2 regions of the Paenibacillus sp. CMAA1364 genome follow, and region 2 is predicted to be linked to the other one. Evidence: riboswitches for the same ligand, from Rfam matches in the RefSeq annotation. Region 2 holds a riboswitch; the other holds the start of a gene.
What was found. A riboswitch is a leader RNA that binds a small molecule or an ion and turns the genes downstream of it on or off. The one in region 2 is predicted to bind cobalamin.

Region 1 (9,608 bases), on a different contig from region 2:
GTTACTTCAACAATATGAGAGATCAGAAGGTACTAAGCCACTTCTGTATCAATGTTGTGGAACGGAAGATTTTCTATACGAGGACAATCAAACTTTTAGACGAGCATGTGCTCTTACCAATCTTGACCTGACTTATGAGGAAGAACCCGGTACACATGAATGGCGTTATTGGGATGCCAAAATACAGAGCGTATTGAACTGGCTTCCACTACGTACTAAATCATAATCAAACAATGAGTAAAGAAAGGTGATGTCTGATGTTTCAAGCTATAACCTACGAGGGTAAATCAGAAGATAAATTCAACACTGTATTAGACCAACTTAAGGCTCTTATTCATGACGAACCTAATGCCATTGCCAACCTAGCTAACGCTTCTGCCCTACTCAACTCCTTTATGGAGGATATCAATTGGGTTGGATTCTATCTCTATGATGGCAAAGAGCTTGTTCTTGGTCCATTCCAAGGTCTGCCTGCCTGCATCCGTATCCCCTTAGCTCGTGGCGTATGTGGAACTGCTGCTTCGGAACGTAAGACACTCCTAGTCGATAGTGTACACGACTTCCCAGGTCATATCGCTTGCGACGCCGCATCCAATAGTGAGATTGTAGTTCCCATCATAAAGAACGGTGAACTTTACGGTGTGTTAGATATAGACAGTCCATTGAGAAGCCGATTTAATAGCGAAGAACAACAGTTCCTAGAACAATTCGTTGATATCCTACAAACTCAGTTATAAGAGCAAAACTAGATTTTCGTGTGAATGTTAGATATGATGAAACAAGACAAAGAAGATGGACCAAAGAAGGAGTGGGACAAGTATTATGAACAAGAAGTATGTACACATGCCTATCATCACCATGATTACAGCTGCACTCTTACTTGCAGGATGCGGTAACAATAATGAACAGGCTAAGGATTCACCTGCCAATCAACCGACAGAACAAGCTCCAACGAACCAACCAGCAGAAGAGACACCACCTACTCAGCCAGCAGAAGATGCCAGCAAGAAGAGTTGGGAGAACCCTCCAGCTATGGAGATTGACAGTGCTAAATCTTATGAAGCTGAGATGACAACGTCAAAAGGTACCTTCACCATAGAACTATTCGCAAAAGACGCACCAATCACGGTCAACAACTTCGTGTTCTTAGCTAAACAAGGATTTTATGATGATGTTATTTTCCATCGTATTATGGAATCCTTCATGATCCAGGGTGGTGACCCAACGGGTAGTGGAGCCGGTGGCCCTGGGTATCAATTCGAAGATGAAAAAACTACCCATAAGTATGAGCCAGGTATCGTCGCTATGGCTAATGCAGGTCCTAATACAAATGGTAGCCAATTCTTCATCTGTACAGGGGAAGATAGTAGATTACTAGATAATCAACCGAACTACACCATCTTTGGTAAAATCACGAATGGCATGGATGTAGTAAAAGATATTGCAGCTACACCAGTCGCTGTTGGTCCATCCGGCGAGATGAGCACACCAACTGAGACGATTCAGATTAAAGAAATTAAAATCACAGAAAAGTAGATCATCTTACTGCTTGATCTGATAACACAGAAACAAGGCTTCGCCTTCCATTAACGGAACGGGCGAAGCCTTGTTTCTGTTATTTACTCAAAACCTTCTTTTAGAAGTTTCTGTAGGTTTAAGGGAATTGTAAACTGTTGGTTATTAATCATAAATTGACTAAGTTCAGCTAAAGAACCTTTTGGATCCGCATCTTTAATCTCTTGGATCTCATGGTGAAGCCTTTCCATCTGTAAATCTAAGGCATTAGCTGATTCTGCCGCATTCTTCAACTCCATGAGGAGCCTCTCTGGTACGGACTTGTCATATTTGTAGAAGATCTTATGCTCTAGACTAGCCCAGAAGTCCATGGCAATCGTACGAATCTGAACCTCTACACAGACATTTTCCTCACGATCAGACATAAACACAGGAACCTCAACCAATAGATGAAGACTTCGATAACCATTTAATTTGGGGTTCTTAATATAGTCCTTCACTTCAAGTGTCGTAATATCCTTCTGTTTCTGAAGCATTTCACTCACTCGATAGATGTCTGAAATAAATGAACAGGTAATTCTTAGGCCAGCAATATCTTTAATATTATCCTTTATACTGGTGAAGCTCATATCGTTACTCTTACGAAACATTTTATTCATAATACTTTCTGGTGACTTCAGACGTGAATTAGTATGTTCAATAGGACTATAATCATGTAAGGTCTCAAATTCTTCCTTCAATATATTAACCTTCGTCTCTATCTCTTCTAGTGCAAATTTGTAAGTAAGCATGAATAAGGTAATATCATACCTGAATTGTTTAAGCTGTTCTATCTGTAATTGCTGATCCATTTCTAATCTTCCTTCCCCTGATGGTTGGCTTAATTTTCAGTATAACATTCAGGGATTAAGAAAACGAATATCATTAACTCGTCCTCCCCATTATATTTTCTATCCCATAACCTGTATGTAGATTTATATAAAAACAATGGACTCCTCCATCGAACAGAGAAGTCCATTGTTATAATTTATTCGATTTACTTCGTTACACTTCTTGCTTCTCTTGCAATTACAGTCGCTTGCACCATATGCTTCAGTGATTCTACCGTCTCTTCTACGCCACGAGTCTTCAACCCACAGTCTGGATTAATCCAGAACAATGTTGGATCCAATACTTGTAACGCACGATCGATCATCGTTACCATTTCTTCAACAGGAGGGACTCTCGGGCTATGAATATCATATACGCCCAATCCAATGCCTAGTTCATACGTAGATTCTTCAAAGGTATGGATAAGTTCCCCATGACTACGTGAAGTTTCGATGGAGATGACGTCAGCATCCAATGCTCTAATCGCATCAATCATCTCATGGAATTCGCAATAACACATATGTGTATGAATTTGCGTCGTATCTTTTACCGTAGAGGTAGATATACGGAATGCAAGAATGGAATCCTCGAGATACTTATCCCATTTTTCTTTCTTCAATGGTAGTCCTTCACGAAGTGCAGGCTCATCAACTTGAATCATTTCAATTCCAGCCTTTTCTAACGCTTCTACTTCTTCACGTAGTGCCAACGCAATCTGGAAAGCCACTTCATTTCGAGGTAGATCATCGCGTACAAATGACCAGTTCAATATCGTCAATGGACCCGTTAACATTCCTTTCATCGGCTTATCAGTTAATGACTGTGCGTACACACTTTCTTTGACCGTCATTGGAGCAATAAATTCCACATCTCCAAAGATAACTGGTGGTTTCACACAACGTGATCCGTAGGATTGCACCCAACCGTTCAAAGTAAATGCGAACCCATTTAATTTCTCTCCGAAGAATTCAACCATATCCGTTCTCTCGAATTCACCGTGTACTAATACGTCTATCCCGATCTCCTCTTGCAGCTTAACCCAGATTTGAATCTGATCTTGGATGAACTTCTCATACTGCTCAGCACTCCATTCTCCTTTGCGGAATTGCTGACGCGCTTTTCTAATCTCTGCAGATTGCGGGAAGCTTCCAATCGTTGTTGTCGGCAAGAACGGTAGTTGCCACTTTTCTTGTTGACTAATATGACGTTGATCAAATGCACTCTTTCTAGTAGATGGTTGTGCATCTATATGGGAAGCAGCTTCGCGAACATGAACGCGGTTTCTCGAAGCCGAAGCATTTAATGCTTCAACTGCTTGTTGACCTTCTTGTAGCTTCGCTTCAACAGACGCCTGAGCACCCGAAGCTAGCTGAGCTAGAAGAATGATCTCGTCTAACTTCTCATCCGCATAAGCTAGAGCATTTTTTAACACAGGATCTAGATTAGTCTCTGGTTTCGTCGTCACCGGTACATGAAGTAAGCTACATGACGGTTGCACGACAATGCGCTCGTAAGGGATGAATGCTGAGAGCTTCTCAAGCACTTCCGTCGGAGATGATAGATTAGAACGCCAAATGTTGCGTCCGTCAATCAGACCCGCACCCAATGTCTTGCCTTCTGGGAATCCGAACTTCTGAATCGACTGCACATTCTGTTCTAGACCGTGAACAAAATCTAGACCAATCCCTTGCACAGGAAGGGACACAATCTCTTCATAGTAACTTACCGCTTCGAAATAGGTCTGCAACATAATATTCAATTGTGGTGCTGCTTCATGCAATGCTGTATAGATACGCTGGATTCGTACGATATCTTCTTGCGTAATAGAAGTCACCAGTATGGGCTCATCGATCTGTACCCATTGCACACCTTCTTGTGCAAGTTCCTGTACAATTTGTTTATAGATTGGTAAGAACTGCTCAATCAGATCATCCAGTTGATGCTCTTCGTAACCTTTGGATAGCTTCAGATACGTGTACAATCCAACGAATACGGGCTTCCCTTCAATACCCAACTTCTGTTTCGCTTCTTGATAGGCTTTGAGCGGTTTGTTCTCTGTTAGTACTGGCTGTGCACCATTTAATTCTGGCACAATGTAATGATAATTCGTATTGAACCATTTCGTCATCTCACAAGCTGCCGCTTCCTTATCTCCTCTAGCCATAGCATAGTATGTAGAGAACGGAACAACACCACCTTCATATTGAAAACGCTCTGGTACAAGGCCAAACATCGCCGTTGCATCTAGTATATGATCGTAATAAGAAAAGTCATTTACAGGAATCAGATTAATTCCTTTATCTTGCTGTAGCTTCAAATGATCTAGACGAATCGTCTCCAATTGACTCAACAATTGCGTATCATCAAGCTTTCCTGCCCAATAGGCCTCCAGTGCCTTCTTCCACTCTCTGTTTGCCCCAATACGTGGATAACCTAGATTACTACTTTTTACTTTTACCATGTGCAGATCACTTCTCCCCATTATTTCTAATATAAATCTGTATATCAAAAAGAACATCTACATCCTAATTAGAAGGATAAAGATGCCCTAGAATAAACCAATCTGGGTGGCAGTCCTTTAACACTTCCCTATCTTCCGTAGGTACGCTGTGAAATGAAACAGGCAGGTCTCCTGACTTCAGAATCATCGTCACTCTGCTCACCTTCCCGATCCTAAGATCAGTGGCTCATTCGCAGCGACTCCTCTGTTACAGTGGCGGGACCGCACCGGAATTACACCGGACTTCCCTATTAAGCTCAAGTCGTATAAACAAGAGCACCCAGATTCATAATATGTGGTTGTTTTTAATGCATGTATATACCTTACATTAGATTGCATAATTATGCAACATCTATTTGTTATAATCGCATAACCATACTTGGATTAATATTCAAACCGACAACTGCACGAAAAACTGTTAGAATAAGTAGGTTAATTCTTAATCATTGGGAGGAAATAAATACATCATGAGGTATTTGCACCAAGTCGTCAAGGGGTGGAATGAATTATCCCTAAACATTAAGCTATTCTTCCTAGCCAATATATTATTCCAGATTGGGGGCGGTATTTTCTCCGTCCTATATAATCTATTTATACAAGGGCTTGGCTATAGTGATGCTATGAATGGAAAGATTATCAGTGTTCAATCGTTAGCTACTGCCATCATGTTCATACCCGTAGGTCTGCTAGGGGACCGAACAAGTCGCAAGCGATTACTCATTTGGGGTGCGATGTTCAGTGGATTGGCTTTTATCGGTAGATCGCTATTTGATTCTGAACTAAGCTTGCTAAGTTTTGCTATCGTGTCCGGGTTGTTCGTCTCCATATTTCAAGTGCTCGCTATTCCATTTCTAGCTGAAAGTATTCCAGTGCACCAACGCTTACGCGTATTCAGTTATTACTCTTCCCTTGTTCTAGCTTCACAGATACTTGGGAGCATGGGTGGTGGCATGATCGCGGATGTCCTGCAATCCTTTGGAATTAGCCATATTTCCAGTCTACAAGTGGTTCTAACCGCTGGGGGTATAACGACCTTTATTGCCTTTATCCCGTTACTGTTTATTGTTGAACCTTCCAAAAGTGTCACTACTCCTAAGGAATTTAAGCCTCTACCTACCGAACAGAATTCGACTGGAACTAGCTCACGACAAGACTATATTTCCATTGGTCAGTTCGCAGTTGTTCAACTCATCATCGGTATTGGCTCAGGACTTGTTATTCCTTACTTGAATCTGTACTTCACCAACCGCTTCTCTGTATCCCTAAGTACCGTGGGGGTATTGATCTCACTAGGACAGATTGTAACAATAATTTCCATTCTTATCGGTCCATCTTTAGCTGCAAAGATCGGCTCTGTCAGAGCTGTAGTCTGTTTCCAATTGCTGTCTTTGCCATTCCTTTTAATCACGGGATTCACGAATATACTATCCATTGCAGCGATCACTTTCTTATTTAGACAAGCTCTGATGAATGCCGCTAATCCCATTCATTCTACCGTCTTAATCGATCGGGTATCGGATTCAAAGCGTGGGCTTGCTAACTCCGTCACACAGACTGCCTTTATGTTGGGCTGGGCGTTCATGGGTCCTGTTCAATCCTTTTTGATTACAAGATATGATTACTACTGGGGCTACGCCATCACCTTCAGCATTACAGGTGCTCTATACGTTACAGCAGCTGGACTATATTATTTCATGTTCCGAAAGACGACTGAGTTACAGCGCGCTATCCCTAGTCTCCATGATTAAAAGACGCGCAACTGTGGGACAACCCTGATTAGGTTACAGTGGTAATAATAGGAACTCTCCGATATAATTAGACCTTAATGAATGCAATACAAGGAGGATATGTTTCATGAACGACTTGACCGATGATTTGCAAGGACCTTATCATAATTACCCACCACATATGATCCCACCCAAGACAAATGGTAAATCCATCACCGCACTTGTGCTAGGAATATTAGCCATCGTTATTCCGTATCTTGGATTTCTTATAGGCATCGTCGCCATTATCTTTGCAAGCCTCTCATTTAAAGAACTTAAATATAAGCAAGAGCAAGGACGGGGCCTATCCATAGCTGGACTGGTATGCGGTATTATTGGTACGGCACTCTATGGTTTTATTATCACTATTCTGATTATCGCATTTGTATTCTTTTCCGCTCAGATGTAATATTCGATTTGTGATTGTAACAGCAAAGAAAGAGGCCCTCATCCATCAGAATCGGTGGATGAAGGCCTTTTTAAATATGAGATTTATGTTCGTACTATAACACCTCTTGCAGTTCAACGCCTTCTGGCATAATAGACTGAACATGTTCTCGCACAGAAGATACCTCTTGTAAATCATTGCATAGAATAGATACTATTCCCCGATCTCCTCGCGACCTTATCAACCTTCCCATACCTTGTCTTAGACGCAACAACATATGCGGCAGATCGACCTCGTCAAAAGGGGCAGATGATGCGTTACGTTTCGCCATGAACACGGGATCACTAGGAGGGAATGGAAGCGACCATATGATCACATTCGACAAGGCTGGCCCCGGAACATCCAGTCCTTCCCACAGACTAACTGCACATAACACGCTTGCTTCGTTACTCTGAAAAGCAGAGATTAAATAACTGATCTCCTGATCTCCTTCATAGTAAAATGGCATGTCCGCACAACGTTTATCCAGTATAATGAGTTCTTTGAACTGCTGTAGTTCCTCCTGTGTTCGAAACAGTATGAGCGCCCTTCCATTCGTACGTTCCAACAATTCAGCTGCAATCTCCATCTTGTCATGAAAGGTCCCTTGGAAGCCCTGCTTAGGTGCAAAAGCTTGCATCTGATTCGGATAATCATATGGTGAATTTACTGAGAACGACAAATACTGTTCTAACCCCAGACTATCAGAAACATACTGAAACGATCCATCCACAGATAATGTAGCTGATGAGAACACGATCGGCATATTCACATTAAATACGCGTTCCTGTAGAACCTCCTTGACCGTCTTAGGCATGATCGATAACGTTAAGCCATCTTCACTATCCGTCACCCAACAGATCAGAGCTTGAGAATTCTCAAATAAGCCTAAGGCTTTCTGTAACATTTCAATGTGCTCTTCAACAATCCGTAATTGATAGTCATCCAAGGTGTATAGTTCACTCTCGAATACAAGTTCATCTTCAATGGCTGTCAAGATACTACGGAAATGGTGAACTGCCTTTAGCAATGGTTCGTTCAGGTGAATTTGTTTGCGGTCAGAACCAGGAATACTCTCACTATGTTGGTCTAACAGTTGAAACATCAGTTCCGACTGATCCGTTGCTTCATCGATTAGAACTGCAAGACTCTCACGTATCTGTCCCTGGAGCAAGCGCGTAATGATCTCCTCAAATACGACATGCTTCATCTTATATCCAAGTGCCTTCATAGCAGCAGACTCTAGCAAATGTCCTTCATCGAATACAACCGCGCAATGATCTGGTAAAAGCGGCAGTTGTCCCTCGCGCTTTCTTCCTTCGAATGTCCATACATGTTCCATATAATAATCATGAGAACAGATGACTAAGTCCGAGGAATGGCGATAATATTCCCTAGAAAGTGTCTGTCCACAACGATGTCTCATATCACACGTGAAGCAGTCCTGGAAGCTATCCCAGTTAATCTTGTGCCATTGTTCATCGTTCAGATGTGGATAGTTCTTACGATCGCCATAGGCGTAGAATTTCTGCATGGGCTGTGGGCTATGGACGAATTCAGGTAGATTCTCATATAGATCTTCCCACTGTGCCCCTCCATCCTCATTCAGTCTTGCTTCATCTAGCTTTACAAGACATACATACTGATCTGGTGATTTGCCCAGACGCGCATCTATCGCTATGCTTAAATATTGTGTTAGCTTGGCGATATCTCCTTCTGGCTTGACTAATTGCTCGATCAACGACTCATCCGCACAAGCAATAATAGCGGGTTTACGTGTATATCGGGCATAACAAATCGCATATAACAAATATACTAGTGTCTTTCCTGTCCCTACGCCTGCTTCAGCAAAGATAGCCTTCTTCTCTTGAAAAGCACGCTCTAACTGAAATGCCATATATATCTGCTCATCGCGCACTTCAAAGCCCGCTGTTGGTAATAATTCATAGAATACATCTGCCACCCAATCCCCCACTTGTTGAATAAATGGCTTGGATGGATCATGCACAAAAGGATAACGCTCCACTATATTGTTTACCTCCATCAATTCGTATCACAATAATAATCAAGTTACATAACATGTGCTAACATTTTATTATATCACGCATATGAAATAAACACAATTCACTCAACATTCCATTCTCAACGTGATCGTTGTAGATGCCCCCTAAGGCTTCAATTATTGTATGTTGAAAGATTTTTCAGTTATACTATTTACAGCAATGCACTACATAAGAGAATTAGGATCAACCCTATATTCATCGATAGAATGATTTATTTGGAGGATATGTAAATTGGAAAATTGGATTACAAGTGTCATGGAGCAATTTGGTTATTGGGGGATTTTCTTGCTTATTACGTTGGAAAATATATTCCCTCCAATCCCTTCAGAAGTTATTCTTACTTTCGGTGGATTTATGACCACCTATACGAATTTAACAGTTACAGGCGTCATCGTGGTAGCAACACTTGGATCTATTATCGGCGCAGTTACTTTATATGGATTGGGTTATCTGATCAATGTAGACAG
Region 2 (16,077 bases):
AAGAACAATCCTGCCAAGGCTAGACCTGCACTTATCCAAATATATTTCGTAAGTGGGTGTTTGAGTAGAAGGAAAGATAAAAAGGGAACCAAGACAACGGACATTCCTGTAATAAATCCTGCGTTAGATGTCGTTGTATAGAGTAATCCTATCGTTTGAAATGAATACCCTACAAATAAAAAGACACCTAGTATACTAGCGTGTCCTACCATGGCCCAAGAAAGTTGCTTCCATGTATCCGGATAGATGAACGTTAGAATAAAAGCGAGTAATATAGCTGCACCCACAAATCTTATGCCATTAAAGGCGAGTGGTGGAAGTACTGCAATGGCATTTTGAACGATGAGGAAGGTAGATCCCCACATCATCGCCACAAGGAGAAGACTTAAGTTAGCGAGTAGAGAGCGATTCACAGGTAACATCCTTTCTGGAATTATATGCATAGACGGTATCGTATCATAAATCTTACCCGTTCCACTATCTTTTTATGATACTAATGCCACATAAGATCAACGGGAATAGTAATCCCATCGTTAACGCATGAACGTTCCAAATGGGTGTGAATTCATAGAAATAAGCTGTGTTTGGAAAAAAAACTTGAGCCAAGACCACCATGATGATGGCGATGGGAAGTGTTAAGAAGCGGTATTCCTTCAAATTGAATATATGAGCTATGCTCACGACGCATATATAGAATAGTACGGCTAGTCTAACAAAGATCGTCATAAACCAAGTGAAAGCTGCAATACCTTCAATCCGTTCCAAGAAAGAACCTATACTAATGTTTTTGGAAACTACATAAGTTGGAAATGAAAAATTAGCTGAAAGGGGGCCTAAAGATAGAATGGTGATTGTTGAAACGATAGCTAATAGGCTACCCCCAATGAAGACACCTATGAATAAGCCTAACCCGTTTTTCTCTTTATGCTTAACAAAAGGGAATAACAACATTACAATGATCGATTCTAGAAAAGGATAAGCAATGAAGTTGAGAGCTCCCGACAAAACGGGCTTCATTCCATACTCAAGGAACGGTTCGAAATTTTCCATTTTGAATTGAGGAGTAATCATAAGGACAAAGGAGAAGATGAGGAAGATTACAAACGGGAACAACAACTCTGCCGTTCGAGCTAATGGCTCGAGTCCAAGCCGCACTCCCATAATGACCACAAGGAGGAAAAAGATATATATCGCTTGAGATGGCGTGTTCACCAGTACCTCCGAGGTTATGAAGTCTCCAATATTTCGAAGAGTAAGGACCGCGGTGAAGAAGGGAAATGTAATAATAAACAGAAGGTAAGTGGCTTTTCCTATCCATTTGCTTAGAAGCTTCTCCATATACGCTGTGAATGTTGAATGTGAGAATTGCTTGCCGAGATAAATGTAAATTGGCAGAATCAATAATCCTGCAGCAAGTGCGATAAGTGCTGCTAGCCAACTATCTTGTTTGGCTTCGCTGGCTATGAGTGATGGTATTGTTAATATGGCACTTCCGATCATATATAAAGCTGTTACTATGGAAAGTTGACGATAACTAATTCTTTCAATATTTAACACGGAGACACAACCTTCCAATATGACTTTTGTGAAAATTAGAATGCTGTATTATTTTAACCATACTTGAACTAGGTCTGAGACAGGTTTATAAACAAAGGTTAACCAATCCAGTGGGTTAGGAATATTAAAGCGTAACGCTTGACTGATGGCCAAGATCGTACCGAACAACAAGAGAATCGAGAATACCCAAAGTTCCCTTATTAATTTCTTTCTAATAAGAGGGGGGACATCAATCGCAATGATTATAGCTATAACGAATACAATCCCAGCCACAGACAGCATACTAATTGCTCCTTTGCCTTCAAGTTGAAGTGGATTTCTTGAATTTCTTGCGGATATAATGGACCGCTAATAGTATCAAAGGTAAGAGTAAACCATAGGTCATATCGAAGTATGGCCAATAATTTGCTAGCACTTTATTATAATAGGCGATATTAGGGGCGATAATTGCTGAGAGTACGAGCATAAGCATACCTGATGGCAAAGTTAACATTCGATATTCCTTTAAGTTCAATAACTGTGCTAATCCGAAATTAAACGCATAGAAATAAAGTGAAAGTTTTATAAATGTAGTTAATAACCATATGAAAGCTAATAGAACTTCAATTCTCTCGAAGAAATGTCCAATGCTTATCCTCTTTGCTAAGTAATAACTTGGATATACACCTCTTACAATCGCATCCGCACCAATAACAAGGATAGAAACAAAGATCAGGATAATTAATATAATGCCGCCCATCAATGCCCCTTTAAACAATCCCGTTCTAAATTTATTTGTTTGGCTTAAGTTTGGCACTAACATCAACATGATAACTAGTTCCATAAAAGGGAAGGAAACGAAGGAGATAGATCCAAGTAATACGGGATGTATGCCATTCTCTAGAATGGGTTGTAAATTTATCATTTGAGCTTGTGGCACAACAGCAATAAATAGAATGAATAGAGTTATTACAATAGCAGGTAGGAACAACTCCCCAAAACGTCCTATGACTTCGATACCTAATCGTACTGCCATAATCACAACAGATCCAAATAATATTTGAATAGCTTGGATAGGAGTTCCTTGCAATAGTTCGATCCTTATAAAATCACCAATCTCCCTGAAAATGGCGACTGAGACTAGTAAGAAATACAATAGTACCAAGGTAGCTACGAGTGACCCGACCCAAGTACCTAGGATTTTTTGTGTAGATTGAACTAAGGTCAATTGCGGATATAGATTCCCGACCGCACTGATGATATATACAATCAATAAACCGATCGTTACTCCTATCACAGCAGATATCCAAGCATCCCGATGTGCCGCTGTTGCCGTAATCGTAGGTAATACAAGAATGGCATCCCCTACTGTGCTGAGTAATACCAAAATGGTGAATTGGCGAATACTGAGTATGCGATTCTCGAACATAATTAGCCTCACCTCATTCTATTCCTTAACATCATTGAGAAAAGAGTTGGATATTTTTCCTAAGTAATTAATCTTAGAACGTACCTTCACATGGACGGAAAGCGTACTAAAGGTATGATTCCAATCCTCTTTCAATTTGCGCCATTCCTTAGGATTGGAGCGATGTATAACTTCACCAAATCCAAAAATGTCTACTTTGTATTCTTGTTGAACTCTAGCTATGGTCTTCTCAATTAATTCTTCCAATCTTCGATTCTCTAAACCTTCTAATTCTGTAATGGTCTTTGACTTTGTTAGATTAAGTCGACATTGTATCTCACCTACATTGGATTGTGGATACACTTCGATATCTATACGAGGTCGACCATTATGCATGGATCCTTTCACTTTTGTGTCTGATCGAATCACTTTCAAAGCTAATCTACCTCCATCGGGACAGCTGACATTGCTAACGGTACTGCTAATTTCGTTGGCAATATAGTTGTAAGCTATCCCCTCGTTTTCTGTCAGCCAACCAATCAGCTTGTCTTTTTTGAATACCCCTAGATTGGTATATCGCATGTCAGTAGGTGAATCTATAATATTTATATTTTCTTGGCTTTGTCCAAATTCAACATCCCCAAAGATTTGAATTCCTGTCAGCACGGGGTTTGTACCATCGCTCACAAGCTCAGATATGAGTTGAAACATAGTCACCTTTCTGGTGGAGGCCCATTTATCATGGGATGTATTCAGCGTAGAAAACAAACTGGAAGCAGGTACTTTATCGAGGTTAGTCAATACCTTCATCGTATCTTCAGCACTACATTCCTTAGATACAACAATCAAAAAGTCATTTCGAGTCTCAGGGTCTCTAGATAAGAGTTCAAGAGCACTAGAGATTCCCTCTTTAGCTAAAGATTCACCTAAGACAAGTACCCGCAGATGTGCAAAATAAACAAGTCGAGGATTAACTGTTGTTAATTTTCGAATGGCTTCTAATATGGTTTCTCCTGTTGCTTGAAATAATGTAACAGGCGCTGAACCGCCACCCAGTTTACCTGTAACTTCATTAGGCTCGGCAACTTGTACCGAAACTTTGTATTGGTCTCCCGATTTATCGATTCCTATCCCCACGGCGATAGATAGTTCATTTAATTCTTTGCGACTCCAACAGCCAGTGACGAACAAGGCCAAGATAATCCATATCATGACAAACAGACCACTTTTCTTCAAGGGTTAACCTCCTATATCATCTTTAGGCTTTTGAGGAGGGGGACTTTGTGATCGAATGCTATTACTCTGATGAATGAGTCGTGGTCGAGTGATCATAGCCCAACGTGGCAACCTGAAAAGAGCGTCCTTATGATCTTCCAAGTTAAATGGAGAAAATGGGCTCGTATAGGGTACCCCAAAAGAACGTAAGCTGGTTAAATGAAGCACAATGGCGATAAGAGCTATAATAATACCGAACATACCGAAAGATGCAGCAAGTGCCATGATCGGGAAACGTAACATTCTGATGGTCATTGCCAAGTCATAGGAAGGTATAACGAAGCTTGAAACGGCTGTTATCGCAATGATAATAACCATGGCCGCAGATATGACACCTGCCTCAACTGCAGCGGAACCAATGACCAACGTACCCACAATGGATATGGATTGGGCAATAGCTTTAGGCATTCGGATACTGGCTTCCCTCAAAATTTCAAACGTCACTTCCATCAAGAGTGCTTCGATAAATGCGGGGAGGGGCACTCCTTCGCGTTGTGCAGCCAGACTTATAATAAGTTGTGTGGGTAACATTTCTTGATGAAAGGTAGTAATGGCCAAATAAAAAGAAGGGCCAAGTAAAGCGATAAAAATACTGAAAAAGCGGAGTATACGAATGAGGGTACTGATGTCCGCTCGTTCATAGTAATCCTCTGCAGCCTGAATGTACGAGAGAACGGTCGCAGGAACAATGAGTGACACCGGTGTTCCATCTACTAATATGGAAACTTTACCTTCTAATAGATCTGCGGCAACGACATCGGGTCGTTCCGTATGATAGATTGTAGGAAAAGGTGTATATGTCTCATCCTGAATTAATTCTTCGAGATAGCCGGTTTCTAGAATACCATCGATATCAATTCGATTTAAACGAGCATGTACTTCTGCTAAAACTCCTTCATCCACAATCCCCTTAATGTACATGATCGCAACATTAGTTTTAGTGACTCTTCCAATTTCCATCGTTTCAAGCCAAAGATTTGGATCCTTTATCTTTCGACGTACTAATGCTGTATTGGTGCGTAAGCTCTCTGAGAATCCTTCTTTCGGTCCCCGAATCACGGTTTCTGTCGTGGATTCCGTTACGCCACGATCCTTCCATTCGCGCATACCGATGGAGAAACCGATGTCATATCCATCTACTAACAGGATAGCATCACCTGATAACATGGATGTAAACAACGGACTGAACTCTGAGATATTCTTGATCTCTCCGACAGTTAGTATTTTATCTTGTAATAGTTGGAAGGTATCTTCTTTAGAGAAATTGTTATTATTCATATCCAAATAGGGGAGATCAAGCATCAGTGATTCCATAATGAAGTTCTGGATAGATTTGGAGGACGATAAACCGTCTGTATAGAAAATAGCAGCACTAGTCTCTCGCTGCGAGCCAATCTGAATCTCCCTTATAATAACGTCGGTGCTATTGCCTACCGTATCCTTGATATATTGAATATTTTCTTTGAGATTAGATTTTAAATGTTCCTTATAGGGCTCCTTGCTTGAGTCGGATTGAGCTTGTGAAGACCCTCTGAATATCTTCAGAATAAGTTTGTTGAATAAGTTCATCCTCTGTCTTCCCCTCTTTAGTTGCTACTAAAGGTATTTCCAAAAGGAGGATCACATATACCACATCTTTATAGTATGTACAGGGATGAACGTAGAATGAGCATTCAAAGGCTGTTATAATGGAGTTGGAATGGAGATGATTCAATGGGTAAGAAACAAAGACCTGCCTCGGCTCCGAAGAAGGATTCCGAATACAAGCCAACTACACTGAAAGACTTATTAAGCAGTGATATGCTAGAACAGTTGAAGTCGCAGGCAGAAGAGATGAAAGCAGAGGAAAAGAAGAAAAAAGAAGAAATAGAATTACAGAAGGTGGAAGCGCGTAAGCTAGAACAAAAGAAATTAGATAACAATTTTGAACATTTGCTTGAGAATAGCAGTCTCGATTGGCGTAAATATAAATAAAGTGAAGGGCTGTCCCACATAGCCAGCTGATGACTAATCGGACAGCCCTTCATACGCTATTCCTCCAGAAACACAAGCCCAACAAAGTCGTCTAACTCAAGGTTGCCGAAATAGTGCCTTATATCAAGATCCGATAAAGCCGTACGGACTTCTGTGTCATCGTATTTTTTACCTCGTAATACATTTTCGATATCAGATACATCACCTACACCGAAGAAGTCACCATAAATCTTAATGTCTTGGATTCTACCTTCATTAATATTCATGCGTAGATCGATGATACCGACAGAGAACTTCTTCGAGTGTTTCACATTGGATTCCGGAGATATGCCATAGTTCCAATCCCAATTCTGGTAGTGTTCCTCGGAGATTTGGTTGATCTGTTTCCAATCATCTTCCTTCAAATGGTATTGGGGAATATCCTCAACATTCATTCCAAATATAGAGCGCAGAAGTTCAGCGCGGAATTCCTCAATGGTCATAGAACCTTCCATTAGGTCACTTATATTCGCAACACGACTACGAACAGATTTTGTGCTCTTAGATTTGAATTTCTCGGGATTGACGTTCAGGGAAGCTTGGACATCGTCTAAGTTCAGGTTGAACATTAATGTGCCATGGCTGAACATCCGACCTCGAGTTGAGAATTGTGCATTACCAGATATCTTCTGTTCTCCAACCTGTATATCGTTACGACCCGTAAGTTCTGCTTTTACCCCCATTTGGTGGAGTGCATCAATAACGGGTTGTGTGAATTTGGCGAAATTGTGGAAGGAATGACCATCATCCTTCGTAATGAAGCTGAAGTTCAGGTTGCCTAGATCATGGTACACCGCACCACCGCCCGAGAGACGACGGACAATTTGTACATTATTGTCTTTGCAATATTCTTGATTAATTTCTTCAATGGTATTCTGGTGTTTACCAATGATGACAGAAGGTTGATTAATGTAGAACAACAAATAGCTATCTTCCATTGGAAGATGTTTTAGTGCATATTCTTCTATGGCCAGGTTAATAGCTGGGTCATGAATTCCTTGATTATCGATGAATAGCATAGTGTACTCTACTCCTCTACTCTTTTTAAGGTATGTAATCTTCTTTAATCCTGTATAATTGTAAACTAAATACGAATGAGATACAAAGGATGGTTACATTGATGCTAGAACGATATGGTCACGGTGGGGATTTGGAGAGTGCTACGAAGGCTTATGGAATAGAAGAGAGTGCATTCTTAGACTTTAGTGCCAATATTAATCCACTTGGTCCACCTCAACAAGTGTTGGAGAGATTGGAAGACGCTTTATCAGCAGTTATACGTTATCCAGATCCTGGTCATCGGAAATTCAAAGGGATGCTAGGATGTTTGCTAAATGTCGCTGAGGATCACATCTGCATTGGGAACGGGGCAGCAGAGTGTATGTCCCTTATTCTATTGGGACTTCAACCTCGGAGAGTGGGTATTGTCGAACCCTGTTTCTCTGAATATCGGCAATTGTCAGAACAATTCAATGCAGAGGTATTCTCAGTTAAAGGGACGAAATATAGGGAATGGAAAGCTGGTATCGAAGATGTAGCACAGTTGATCCAACAAGTGGACCTAGTGTTCATTGGTCAGCCTAACAATCCGAATGGTGTGCAGTATTCGATTGATGAACTAAGAACATTAGCTGAGATAGCTGAACGTTCTAATACCTATTTGGTGATAGATGAAGCGTTTATTGATTTCATTGCGAGGGAGAAGCAAGCCTCCTTGTTGCAGGAACTTGATGATTATCCTCGTACCTTGCTCGTTCGGTCAATGACGAAGTTCTACGCCATTCCAGGTTTGCGATTGGGGTATACGTTAGCACACCCTGATATCATTAATTCCATGAAGAGTAAGCAGGTGACTTGGAGTGTCAATGGACTAGCCTTGTTAGCAGGTGAAGCGGCACTAGAGGTTAATGACGAGTTCCAGCGGGACACCTTCGAACTAATATCTAGGGAGCGAGAAGTGTTGATGAACGGACTGAAAAAGTTAGGGTGTCATGTAAGCCCGGGTGAAGCTAACTTTTTATTGGTATCCCTACCTGATCCATGGCATGCGACAGATATGCAATATGAGCTAGGCATGCGAGGGATATTAATCCGTAGTTGTGCGATGTATCCTGGACTGGGGGTTGAACATATCCGTATTGCCATCAAAGACCCGAAAGCGAATCAATCCTTGTTGGCTGAGTTACAACAAGTGATGAAGAGATAATATCCATGTAAACTTCACATTAAGAAAAGGAGAATCGTGATGACAACACCTTTTATAAATGATGTAACCCAAGAGTATACCTCTATCGTATGGGCAGGTCTAACGCTTAGCCGCCATGAACGACATGTATTACTTCAATGTCCAAGCCTTGTGGATAGTATGAGCAGTGCGATCTATGGGGGTGGTATAGGGACGATCGATCGAGTAGCTAATATCTATGTGGACCGGTTCTATAACTGTGCTAACCCAGAAGAAGACGTAGCGAAGCTATTCAGCGATTGGGGTTATGCTACGGAAACAACCGCAGCCTTATTAACAGCTGTTCAGTTGCAACATGTCGCTGTGCTTGAAGAGAAGGACAAGGATGCATCCGTATTCTGCTGCACAACAGCAGGTGTATCGAATGGTGCACGTGCCGGTTCCAAGAGGACTACATTTCCCGCCTATCAACCGGGTACGATCAATATTATCCTCATGATCGATGCGTTGATGACGCAAGCGGCAATGGTCAATGCGATTATGACAGCGGTGGAAGCGAAGACAGCAGCGCTAGCCGATATGGGTATTCCGGACGCAGAGAACGGCTTGATCGCTACGGGGACTACGACGGATTCCATTGTGTTAGGTGTTAGTCAATCCACCACATATCCAATTGAACATCGATATTGTGGGACTGCGACCGATCTAGGATCTGCGATTGGTCGAGTAGTGTATGGTACTGTGCAAGAGAGTCTACGTGCGGGTGGGGTGAAGTTACCATGATGGGTTGGGCCATATTTATGCTATGGGCCGCTTATGTATTGGATCTAATCATCGGAGATCCACGTTCTATACCACATCCCGTAATAGGTATGGGGAAAGGCATTAAACAAATTGAGAAGTTGATTCGTAGACATGTGTCACATCCTGGCCTTATGCAAAAAGCGGGAATTCTGCTGCCAGTCATTGTAGTGGGAGGCTCTCTGCTGATCACATGGGTGTTGTTGAGAACGTTATATATGATTCATCCATGGCTTTCAGTGGTCCTGGAAGTGGTATTGATAGCTACGACTATCGCTACTAAAGGATTAAAAGATGCAGGCATGGAGGTATATGATCATCTCAAACGTGGTGATCTACCTGCTGCAAGACAAGCACTGGGGATGATTGTAGGGCGTGATACAGATCATCTGGATGAATCTGAAGTTGTCCGTGGCACCGTTGAAACGATGGCGGAGAATATTGTTGATGCTATTGTCTCACCCTTATTCTATGCCTTTATTGGTGGTGCCCCGTTAGCGATCGCTTATCGGGCGATTAACACATTAGATTCAATGGTCGGTTATAAGAATGATAAATATATCAACTTGGGATGGGCATCGGCACGATTAGATGATGTTGCTAATTTCATTCCAGCTCGTATAACGGGCATGTTATTAGTCGTTAGTAGTTGGCTCCTGCGTCTGGATTATAAAGGATCGTATCGTACGATCATACATGATGCGAGACTGCATCCAAGTCCGAATAGTGGATATCCTGAATCAGCCGTAGCTGGTGCTTTAGGTATTCGGCTTGGTGGTGAGAATACATACCATGGTGTCGTATCATTTCGCGCATATATGGGGGTGTTATCACGACCATTATCGAAGGACGATATTCAGTCTACGGGATGGTTGATGATCATGTCCTCATTATTATTTCTAGTGTTATGTTCCATTGTGGTGTGGGGGTTAGGTATAACATTATGGAGATAGAATTGGTATGTATTCGGCATGGCAGAACACAGTGGAACCAAGATAGACGGTATTTAGGACATACGGATATCGGACTTCTTCCATCATCAAGGACAGATCTTATCCCATTGAAGGACAAGTTAACTGGGCGATCGTTTCATAAAGTGTTCTGTAGTGATCTGAAAAGATGTCGGGAAACATTAGAATGGATTTATCCAACTTCACCAGATGGGGTAATCTTTGATGAACGTTTACGGGAGATGGACTTCGGAGAATGGGAAGGCCAGACATATGATGAATTACAGCATTCTGTTGTATATCGGGAATGGTTGGATAATCCGCAAGAAGTAACTCCTCCACGGGGAGAAGACTGGGAACACTTTAATCAGAGATTAACTGATTTCTTGGATTATCTTGTATGTGATATGAATAGATGGAATGATGAAAGTTGCATACCTTCCATTCTGATCGTCACGCATGGGGGTGTCATTAGACAACTTACAACGATGATGATTCCTGGCTTGGAATTCTGGGATGTTAACGTTGACCCTGGAGATGCGCTCTCATTGAAGCTTAGTTTGATGGATGGAGAGTGGATAGGACGTCTATAATGACACATCTGAAGTCTTTGCTAAGAATTGGTTTGTAAGGTATCCTGCTTTAGACTATAATTTGGAGTGGAGAAGCGAATTCTGTCTATAAATGAATAGTATAAACTTATGAGGTCTAGCTATTTAGAAGCAACAATGTGTGCTCCTAGATATAGTTAATAGGGAAGCCGGTGAGAATCCGGCACGGTCCCGCCACTGTGAATCAGGAATATTCTTTAATGCCACTGTTCTGTTATAAGCAGGATGGGAAGGTGAGAATGTTGTAAGCCTGTGAGTCAGGAGACCTGCCTTATAAGTCGTATGATAATCCTTCGAGGAAAGGGTTACGTTTGATTGTGTAAGTGCCTGTGATTGTATATGAGCACATAACATACGGATCATATGTTTAATAACATATGATGTCTGTCCAGACGTAATCCCTGATTCTTTCTAGCAATAGAGGATCAGGGTTTTTCTATATGTAGAGATTGTCAACAAGGGATTTCATTTGGGTAGAAGGAACAGCATCTCTCACATGATAGAATACGAAAAAGGGGAGAGAAAGAATAATGAAACATATTTGGAAGAATTGGATCGGTGGCGTATTAACGCTTGCACTCGTATTGGCACTTACTGCATGTGGAGGTAACAATGAACCTAAGCAAGTAACAGAGCAAGCACCAGCAACAACAGAACAAGTCACACCACAGGCAGAACAAGCAGATGAATTGAAAACACAATATCCACTAACTGTAGCGGATGCGACAGGTGAATCTTTTACATTTACAGAAGCTCCGAAGCAGATTGTATCCATTTCGCCTGCAGAGACTGAAGCGTTGTTTGCCATAGGGTTAGACGATCAAGTTGTTGGCGTATCTGATTATGACGATTATCCAGAAGCTGTGACAACGAAGCCTAAAATGGGTGGTTTATACAATCCCAATGAAGAAGCGATTATTGCAGCGCAACCAGATCTTGTGCTCACAGGTATATCCATGAGTGTGGAAGCTACTGAGAAGCTACGTGGTCTTGGTATTCCGATTTTTAAGACGGATCCTAAATCAGTAGATGATGTGATTGCAAATATTGAAATGTATGGTCTGATTACAGATCGTCAAGCAGAAGCGAAGAAAGTGACAGACACAATGAAACAAGATCGTGATGAAGTGATAGAAGCGGTTAAATCACTTACTGCTGAGCAGAAAAAGAAAGTGTATATCGAATTTTCACTTGGTTGGACAGTGGGTAGTGGTGAATTTATGAACGAGCTTATTCACCTAGCTGGTGGAGTTAACATTGCTGCAGATACGGTTGGATGGAATGAAATCAGTGAAGAGAAAATCATTAATGATAATCCTGATGTTATTCTGTACTCTAAGAATGTGATTGATGAAAAGACCCAAAAAACGTTAGATGAGATAATTAAAGCTCGTAGTGGTTGGGATCAGATTACAGCCATTAAGAATGATGCCATCCATGCACTGGATGATAACCTGATTGCTCGTCCAGGACCGCGTGTGACAGAAGGACTTAAGATCGTAGCTCAAGCCATCTATCCTGAACTTGTCAAGCCATGAATAAAAAAGCGGTAGGGTATGGAGGACTCGGGATCATCTTGCTTGTCGTGAGCTTCATCCTCTGCCTGGGAATAGGGGCAGTGAAGCTCCCCGTTAAAGATATTATAGGAATCTTATTGCATCGCTTACCTTGGGTAGGCGATGCTATTATTCCTACATGGAGTCCTGCATATGAACAAATTTTGCTTAAGGTGCGATTGCCACGAATTATACTAGGCATGCTAGTTGGTGCTGCTCTTGCGGTGGCTGGTTCTGGATTTCAGGGTGTATTGCGTAATCCTTTAGCAGACCCTTATACACTGGGCGTATCTGCAGGATCTTCGGTTGGAGCAGCTATTATTATTTTCTTTGGGATGCAGTATTCATTCATTGGCGCATGGACGCTTCCATTGGTTGCCTTCTTTACTGGAATAGTGACACTCTGGGCTGTATTATCCCTAGCTCGAGAAGGAGGTAAAATTCCAACGAATAGTTTGATCTTATCTGGGATTGTGATGCAAACCTTTCTAGGTGCCATTGTATCCTTTCTAACGGTAATGTCTAAGCAGACGATTAATGAGATCATGTTCTGGACCATGGGTGGGCTCAGCTTTCGAGGATGGTCATATACGCTCATGTTGTTGCCATATGTCATGATTGGATTTGTCGTTATTTGGAGTAGTGCAAGATCTCTAAATTTAATGGCACTTGGTGAACGTCAGGCCGCGCATATGGGGCTTCATGTTGAAAGACTAAAAATAAGAACTTTGATTGTATCTACATTACTAACTGCAGCTGCTGTATCCGTATCTGGTGTTATTGGATTTGTCGGACTCGTTATTCCACATATCATTCGATTGATTGCTGGACCTGATTACCGATTTATTGTTCCACTATCAGCATTAGGAGGCGCTATCTTCACGATGTGGTCTGATACCGTTGCTCGTTCCATCTTCGCCCCGACCGAGATTCCTCTTGGAGTCGTTACAGCGTTTATCGGTGCCCCATTCTTTGCTTATCTATTGTATCGAAATAAGAAGCAAAGAAACGGAGGTATGATATGATTGAAGTGACAAAAGTATCTAAAAGTTATGGTAATCTATTGGCACTTCAAGATGTAAGCTTGTCTATACGAGAAGGTGAATGGTGGGGAATTATCGGTCCTAACGGAAGTGGTAAATCGACACTTCTAGAATTAATATCTGGTGTAGACAAGATTAGCAGTGGTGAGCTAATGATTCAGGGTCGTCATGTCTCAGACTATAATCGACGAGAGCTATCTCAGATGATTGCTGTACTTCAGCAAGATGGACTTCCTGCAATAAGATATCCTGTTAGAGATGTTGTTGAAATGGGGAGGTTCCCTTTTCAGAATTGGCTTGGACGAGACAAAAGTAAGAATGCCACAACAATGATAGATCGTATTATGGACAGATTACAGTTGATTGATCTTAGTGATCGTCTTGTGGATGAACTTAGTGGTGGACAAAGACAGCGTGTCGCATTAGGTAAAGTGATGGCACAAGAGCCATGCATTCTATTGCTGGATGAACCAACCACGTATTTGGATATTTACTATCAGCTACAATTCATGGAAATGGTTGCCACTTGGCGTAAAGATACAGGAATTACGGTTGTCTCCGTGCTACATGATTTGAATTTAGCTGCACAATTCTGCGATAAGATCGTAGTGTTACAAGCGGGAGAAGTTGTTGGAATGGGAACACCCGAAGAAATGATTACAGAGGATAATATCCGAAGTGTATACGGAGTGGATCCAGTGGTTGTGAAGCATCCAGTTAGTGGTTTGCCACAGATACTTCTATCACGCTACTAAATAAATAATAGATCGCTATAAATTAGGAGGAGATTACCAATGAGTATAAGTATGATGAAGCAGATCGGTGAAATTAAAGAACTTGATCAAGTTGCGATGAATGAGGCTAAATTACATATCAATAACCTTACGGTACCACCGGGTAGTCTAGGGAAGTTAGCTTCTGTAGCAATACAACTAGCAGGGATAACAGGCGTTGTTAAGCCTACTTTTCAGAAGAGAGAAGTTATTATCATGGCGGGAGACCATGGTGTGTGTGAAGAGGGTGTGAGTGCATTCCCGCAAGAAGTTACGCCTCAAATGATTCATAATTTCCTTGCAGGTGGGGCAGCGGTTAACGTCCTTGCAAGACAAGCAGCTGCAGAAGTGGTCTGTGTAGATATTGGTGTGAATAGTGAATTGTCGCATCCTAACTTGTTATCACATAAAATCCGCTATGGTACAGCGAACATGGCACAAGGGCCAGCTATGACATATGAGGAAGCGATAGCGTCCATCTTGGTGGGTGTTGAAGTAGTTAAAGATGCTGTTGAGCGTGGCGTGCAACTTTTTGTGACCGGGGAGATGGGTATTGGCAACACGACGGCTAGCTCCGCGATAACCAGCGCATTGACGAATATCTCCGTTAGAGATGCCGTTGGCAGGGGAACTGGAATTGATGATTCCCGTTTATTGCATAAAGTAAGCGTTGTAGAGCAGGCATTGAAGGTAAACGCGCCTAATCCCCTTGATCCTATTGATGTTCTTGCTAAGGTTGGTGGACTCGAAATTGGAGGGTTAGTAGGCGTCATTCTTGGGGCGGCAGTAAACGGTTGTCCGGTTATTATTGATGGTTTTATTTCGAGTGCTGCTGCGCTACTTGCCAAGGCGATTTGTCCCATGTCAGCAGATTACATGATTGTGTCGCATGCTTCGCATGAACAAGCCCATCGATTAGTGTTGCAAGAGCTACAGCTTCGTCCAATGTTGGATTTGGATATGCGTATAGGTGAAGGTACAGGAGGCGTTCTGTGTCTACATCTACTTGATGCGGCATGTCGTATTGTGAATGAAATGGCGACGTTTGAGAGTGCAGGCGTATCCAGTGAATCCAAGGAAAGAGCGAAATGATCACACTTGTTACAGGCGGGGCAAGGAGCGGGAAGAGTAGCTTTGCTGAGAAGTTATGTATGTCAATCTCACAGGAAGCTATATATGTGGCAACAGCACAAGCTTTCGATGATGAGATGAGAGAACGCATAGCTCTTCATAAGCTTCAGCGCGATCAAGCGAATTATCCTTGGATCACACGCGAAGAATCTTTCAAGTTAAGTAAGCTATTAGAAGATTGGCGGATAAGTAGTCTGGTAAATAATGTTTTACCCCCAACAGTGATGATAGATTGTTTGACGCTATGGTTATCTAATGTTCTATTGTTAGTTGAAGGTAAGGATGATGCCATTGAGCAAGTTCAGACTGAAATTGATCTTCTTATAGATCAAGTGCAGCAGTATCCAGGTCATTTGATCATGGTAACCAATGAGGTTGGGAATGGCATTGTACCAGAATATCCATTGGGAAGAATGTACCGCGATTTAGCAGGAATCCTAAATCAGGCAATCGCAAGAATCTGTTCTCAGGTGTTCCTAGTAACGGCAGGTATTCCGATGGAGTTGAAAGGTAGGGAGTATAAACTATGACGAAATGGGGAGAAGCTGCTGCAGCCGCATTTCAATTTCTATCTCGATTTCCTGTGAAGGCGAATCTAGAATATTCACCAGCACTTTTTCGTCAAAGTGTGAGATTCTACCCGTTGGTGGGTGCTGCTATTGGATTGGTAGTATGGGTAAGTGCGATGGGGTTCTCTTACGTTCTACCCTCTCTACCTGCTGCAGTTCTAACTCTAATCCTATGGATCGGACTAACGGGAGGGTTACATTTAGATGGATGGATGGATACAGCGGA

Region 1: another riboswitch for cobalamin. It lies ahead of metE (5-methyltetrahydropteroyltriglutamate--homocysteine S-methyltransferase); the one in region 2 lies ahead of ACH8E3_RS09720 (ABC transporter substrate-binding protein).

Annotation. Positions count from the first base shown of each region.
Region 1 covers NZ_JBITNB010000012.1:64,572-74,179, reverse strand. The annotation lists gene ACH8E3_RS09675 (alpha/beta hydrolase) at 1-226, shown strand, start outside; gene ACH8E3_RS09670 (GAF domain-containing protein) at 258-737, shown strand; gene ACH8E3_RS09665 (peptidylprolyl isomerase) at 823-1,536, shown strand; gene ACH8E3_RS09660 (GTP pyrophosphokinase) at 1,620-2,366, opposite strand; gene metE (5-methyltetrahydropteroyltriglutamate--homocysteine S-methyltransferase) at 2,552-4,846, opposite strand; cobalamin riboswitch at 4,991-5,185, opposite strand; gene ACH8E3_RS09650 (MFS transporter) at 5,353-6,633, shown strand; gene ACH8E3_RS09645 (DUF4190 domain-containing protein) at 6,740-7,060, shown strand; gene ACH8E3_RS09640 (ATP-dependent DNA helicase) at 7,155-9,104, opposite strand; gene ACH8E3_RS09635 (DedA family protein) at 9,373-9,608, shown strand, end outside.
Region 2 covers NZ_JBITNB010000013.1:4,538-20,614, reverse strand. The annotation lists gene ACH8E3_RS09780 (DMT family transporter) at 1-422, opposite strand, end outside; gene ACH8E3_RS09775 (GerAB/ArcD/ProY family transporter) at 478-1,557, opposite strand; gene ACH8E3_RS09770 (hypothetical protein) at 1,606-1,839, opposite strand; gene ACH8E3_RS09765 (GerAB/ArcD/ProY family transporter) at 1,859-2,965, opposite strand; gene ACH8E3_RS09760 (Ger(x)C family spore germination protein) at 2,984-4,180, opposite strand; gene ACH8E3_RS09755 (spore germination protein) at 4,184-5,788, opposite strand; gene ACH8E3_RS09750 (YqkE family protein) at 5,933-6,193, shown strand; gene ACH8E3_RS09745 (lipoate--protein ligase) at 6,250-7,251, opposite strand; gene cobD (threonine-phosphate decarboxylase CobD) at 7,353-8,438, shown strand; gene ACH8E3_RS09735 (adenosylcobinamide amidohydrolase) at 8,478-9,200, shown strand; gene cbiB (adenosylcobinamide-phosphate synthase CbiB) at 9,197-10,171, shown strand; gene ACH8E3_RS09725 (histidine phosphatase family protein) at 10,162-10,761, shown strand; cobalamin riboswitch at 10,858-11,067, shown strand; gene ACH8E3_RS09720 (ABC transporter substrate-binding protein) at 11,310-12,317, shown strand; gene ACH8E3_RS09715 (FecCD family ABC transporter permease) at 12,314-13,360, shown strand; gene ACH8E3_RS09710 (ABC transporter ATP-binding protein) at 13,357-14,133, shown strand; gene cobT (nicotinate-nucleotide--dimethylbenzimidazole phosphoribosyltransferase) at 14,173-15,243, shown strand; gene cobU (bifunctional adenosylcobinamide kinase/adenosylcobinamide-phosphate guanylyltransferase) at 15,240-15,812, shown strand; gene cobS (adenosylcobinamide-GDP ribazoletransferase) at 15,809-16,077, shown strand, end outside.